One region of the Streptomyces sp. MS19 genome, then DNA from elsewhere that is predicted to be linked to it. Evidence: riboswitches for the same ligand, from Rfam matches in the RefSeq annotation. Region 1 holds a riboswitch; the other holds the start of a gene.
What was found. A riboswitch is a leader RNA that binds a small molecule or an ion and turns the genes downstream of it on or off. The one in region 1 is predicted to bind S-adenosylmethionine.

Region 1 (2,388 bases):
GCCGTCCGCCGGGTTGCCGATGGCGAGGGACTTGGCGATCGTGTCGGGCCGCACCGGCCGCACCACGTCGTGGCCCTCGCGCCAGGCGCGCGAGACCGGGGAGCAGCCCGCGGCCTGGGCGCCGAAGATCCGGTAGGGCCGGTCCTCGACCAGGCCCGTCTCGATCAGCTCCCTGAGCCCCTTGTCGATCTTGGTCAGCTGGGAGCCGGAGGCGATCGGGATGACGATCTGGTCCGGCAGCCGCCAGCCGAGCTGCTCGCAGATCTCGAACGCCAGGGTCTTCGAGCCCTCGGCGTAGTACGGCCGCAGGTTGACGTTGGTGAAGCCCCAGCCCTCTCCGGCCGGGTCGCCGATCAGTTCGCTACAGAAACGATTCACGTCGTCGTAGTTGCCCTCGATGGCCACGACGTCGCCGCCGTAGACCGCCGCCATGACGACCTTGCCCTCCTCCAGGTCGTGCGGGATGAACACGCAGGACCGCAGGCCGGCGCGGGCGGCGGCCGCGCCGACGGCGCCCGCCAGGTTGCCGGTGGAGGAGCAGGAGAGCGTGGTGAAGCCGAAGGCGCGGGCGGCCTCGACGGCGTTCGCGACGACGCGGTCCTTGAAGGAGTGCGTCGGGTTGCCCGAGTCGTCCTTCACGTACAGGCCGCCGGTCACGCCCAGCTCGGTGGCGAGCCGGTCGGCCTTCACGAGCTGGGTGAAGCCGGGGTTCAGGTTGGGCTTGTCGGCGACGTCCGCGGGCACGGGCAGCAGCGGAGCGTAACGCCAGATGCTCTTCGGCCCGGCCTCGATGCGGCGGCGCAGGCCCTCGGGGTCCCCCGTGGGGAGGTCGTAGGCGATCTCCAGGGGGCCGAAACAGGACTCACAGGCGAAGCTCGGGCTGAGCGGGAAACGCTCGCCGCACTCGCGGCAGGAGAGCGCCACGGCGGGGCCGAGATCGACAGTGGCGGCGGGTGACTGGTCGGCTGCGGTCAGCACGGACATGGGTGCGGGAGCCCCTTCTCCTCATCTTCCCCGGGCGTCTCTCGCCACAGGACGGAATTGGCACCTTCCCCACCGGGAGCCCCGCGTACGGACACGGAACCGGCGGAAGGGTTGCCGGGGCTTCAACGGGCCGTTCCCTCTGCCCCTCTGGATGAGCGGTATGCGATTGTCTGCGCGGGGCCCCGATATCCGGAGGACACCTGCGCTGTCCGCGATCGTAACGGACGGCACCGACAATGGCTCGGGCCGTCCGGTCCGCGAGACACAGGGCAAAATCAGGTGGCCGAGCGGGTTGGGGCACCCCAGGAAGGGGCAGATACGGCCATACGGAGTAAAAGTGGCCGAACGCGAACAGGAGCGACATTCGTGCTGGTAGAGGCAGAGGAATGGCTGCACCGCCGATCCTGGACCGCCGCTGACCGCCCGCTGCCGCAGCTGTTGCACGCGAAGCGGACAGCGGGCGCGGCAGGGAGCATCAGCGTGGTCCTCCCCGCGCTGAACGAGGAGGGGACCGTCGGTGCCATCGTGGAAGCACTCCGGCGCGACCTCATGGAGGACGTGCCCCTGATCGACGAGCTGCTCGTGGTGGACTCCGGGTCCACCGACCGCACCTCCGAGGTCGCGGCCGCGGCGGGCGCGAAGGTCGTCCACCGCGACGAGATCCTGCCGCGCATACCCACCGTGCCCGGCAAGGGCGAGGTGCTCTGGCGCTCGCTGCTCGCGGCGAGCGGCGAGATCGTCGCCTTCGTGGACGCCGACCTGAAGGACTTCGACTCGCGGTTCGTCTCCGGCATCCTCGGCCCGCTGCTCACCGAGCCCGACGTGCAGCTGGTCAAGGCGATGTACGACCGGCCGCTCGGCGACAAACCGAACGGCGCCCACCAGGGCGGCCGCGTCACCGAGCTGGTCGCCCGCCCGCTGCTGAACCTGCACTGGCCGCAGCTGGCCGGTGTGGTGCAGCCGCTCGGCGGGGAGTACGCGGCGCGCAGGTCGCTGCTGGAACAGCTGCCGTTCCCCGTCGGGTACGGCGTCGAGCTGGGCCTGCTGATCGACACGCTGCACGTCGCGGGCCTCGACGCGGTCGGCCAGGTCGACGTCGGGGTGCGCAAGCACCGCCACCAGGACGGGCAGGCGCTCGGCCGCATGGCCACCGCCATCATGCGGACGGCGCAGAGCAGGCTGCCCGGCACGGTCCTGCCCCGGCGGGTGGGGCTCACCCAGTTCGAGCGGACGGAGGCGGGCGGCTTCAGCCCGCGGACGCACCCGATCGACGCGGACGAGCGCCCGCCGATGTGCGGGGTCCCGGAGTACGCGGCGCGGCAGGCGGCCTGACCCGGGCCGTACGCGCGCGCCGCCGCGCGGGCGGTGTGACGGGTGACACGTTTCACCGGCCGCGCGGTCGGA
Region 2 (2,388 bases), on a different contig from region 1:
ACCGCGCCGCGCGCTGAGCCGGGCCGTTCAGGCGCCCGCCAGTTCGCGCAGGGCCGCGACGAGCCGCGTGACGTGCTCGTCCGGTGTGCCCGCGCCGAAGCTGGCACGCACGGCCTGCACGGGCCCGTCGCAGTCGCCGTCCGTCGCCGACGCGCCGAGCAGCGCGCGCACCAGCGGCTGCGCGCAGAACAGCCCGGAGCGCACGCCGATGCCGTACCGGTCGGACAGCGTGCGCGCGAGGTCGGCGCTGTCCCATCCGGCGACGGTGAACGAGACGACGGGCACGCGGTCGGCCTCCGCGCCGAACAGCGACAGCTCCCGGACGGCGGGGATCGTGGCGAGCCCTTCGCGCAGGACGGCGAGCAGCCGCCGTTCGTGGGCGAGGAGCGTGTCGTGGCCCGCCTCGGTGAGGGCGCGGCAGGCGGCGGCGACGGCGAGCGCGCCGACGACGTTGGGCGACCCGGCCTCGTGGCGCGCCTCGTCGGTGTTCCACTCGACCGTGACCCCGCCGTCCGCGCTGCGGCTGACGACGCGGGTGGCGCCGCCGCCCGCGAGGTAGGGCGGGGCGGCGTCGAGCCAGTCGGAGCGGCCCGCGAGGACACCTGAGCCGAACGGCGCGTACAGCTTGTGCCCGGAGAACGCGACCCAGTCCACGTCCAGCGCGGTGATGTCGATCCGCCGGTGCGGGGCGAGTTGCGCCGCGTCCAGGACGATGCGGGCGCCGTGGCGGTGGGCGGCGGCGGCCAGTTCGCGTACGGGCCACAGCTCGCCGGTGACGTTGGACGCGCCCGTGACGCACAGCAGCGCCTCGCCCTCCGGCAGCGCCGCCAGGGCGGCCTCGGCGGTGGCGACGGCATCGGCCGGGCCGGCGGGCGCGTCGAGGTACGCGACGTCGTGGCCGTGGTGGGCCCAGGGCAGCAGGGCGGCGTGGTGCTCGGTCTCGAAGACGAGGACGTGCGTCCCGGCGGGGAGCGCGGCGGCCAGCAGGCCCAGCGAGTCGGTCGTGGAGCGGGTGAAGAGGACCTGGTCGCCGGGGCGCGCGCCGAGGAACGCGGCGACCGTCTCGCGGCTCGCCTCGAACAACTCGGTGGACAGCCGGGAGAGGTGGCCCGTGCCGCGGTGGACGCTGCCGTACAGCGGCGCGTAGGCGGCGACCTCGTTCCAGACGCGGCGCAGGACGGGGGCGCTGGCGGCATAGTCGAGGGCGGCGTACGTGACCTCGCCGCCGGTGGCGAGGGGAACGGTGACGTCCGAGCTGAGGACGGCGAGCGCGTCGTCCTGCCGCGGCGGGGTGACGTCGGTGGCGGGGATACCGGAAACGGTCATGGCGTGGCCTCCCGAAGGCATGGCGCGGCGACGGCGCCGGGACACGGGAAAAAGGGGGAACGGCCGGGGTGCGGCCGGTGGGACGGGGAAGGGGAGCGCCCGGCGCTCTACCGCATTCGCATGCGCATGGAGTACTCCTCGAAGCCGCACTTGCCGCGGGACGTCTGTCCCACCGCCCGGTCATCACCCGGGGCACCCCGCCACGACGGAGGGTTGCCGGACAGCGGGCCGGGGCCCATGGCGCTGTCACTCGTGACCTCGCCGAGGATTCTGGCACAGCGCCCGAACGGCCCGTAAGCCCGTCTCAGCCAGCGGACGCGCGGCCGGCCGCCCCCCGTCAACTTCCCGTTGACCGACCGACCTTGGGCGGCTCCCCGCCGGGTATCCGGACAGCGAGGACACGCGGAGGCGACCGGCGGAAGGGACGGCGAGGACGGTGGACGCGGCGGGTGACAGCGCGGGTGGCGACATCGACTGGGAGGCGGAACGGCGCCCCCTCGACCAGCCCTGGGTGTTCCTCGGGGCCCTCGCCGCCGCCGGGGCGGTGGCCGCTGTGCTGATCGCGTGGCTGGCGGACGCGCCGCGCGCGCTGGGCCTGGGCGCCGCCTGGGTGCTGTGGACGGGGCTGACGGCCGCGATGAGCCGGTTCGCGCGGCGGACGTACGCCTCGCAGGTCGGCGTGCCGCCCGCACGCCTGCCCGTCCTACTCCGGCGCATCAGGCAGGAACGCATCCCGCGCGACCCGGCGGCGCGCCGCGAGATGGCGCTCCTCGTCCGGCAGCAGCGCAGGCAGCTCGCCCGCCGCTGGTGGTTCTGGCCGCTGCTGACCGGCATGTTCCTGGTGACGAGCGCGGCGCAGTGGCTGGCCGGGCGCGACGCCGCCGCGCTGATGTGGGTGGTACTGGCGGCGCTGCTGATCCCCGGCTATCTCATGAGCCGCCGCATGCTCCTCCACGTGCGGCGCGTCGGCGTGCGCCTCGGCCAGGAGCGGGACGCCTGGTCCTGACGCTCACCCCGCGACGACCAGCGCGGTCCCCCCGGTGAGAGCCAGCAACTCGGCGT

Region 2: linked by a shared signal. The riboswitch ahead of ACL02R_RS05725 (aminotransferase class V-fold PLP-dependent enzyme) and the one ahead of thrC (threonine synthase) in region 1 are both predicted to bind S-adenosylmethionine.

Annotation. Positions count from the first base shown of each region.
Region 1 is NZ_JBJZOH010000003.1:161,867-164,254, reverse strand. Features, by position in the region: gene thrC (threonine synthase) at 1-984, opposite strand, end outside; SAM riboswitch class I at 1,003-1,142, opposite strand; gene ACL02R_RS04815 (glucosyl-3-phosphoglycerate synthase) at 1,351-2,316, shown strand.
Region 2 is NZ_JBJZOH010000004.1:36,373-38,760, reverse strand. Features, by position in the region: gene rfbB (dTDP-glucose 4,6-dehydratase) at 1-17, shown strand, start outside; gene ACL02R_RS05725 (aminotransferase class V-fold PLP-dependent enzyme) at 28-1,326, opposite strand; SAM riboswitch class IV at 1,468-1,584, opposite strand; gene ACL02R_RS05720 (hypothetical protein) at 1,763-2,332, shown strand; gene ACL02R_RS05715 (YbaK/EbsC family protein) at 2,336-2,388, opposite strand, start outside.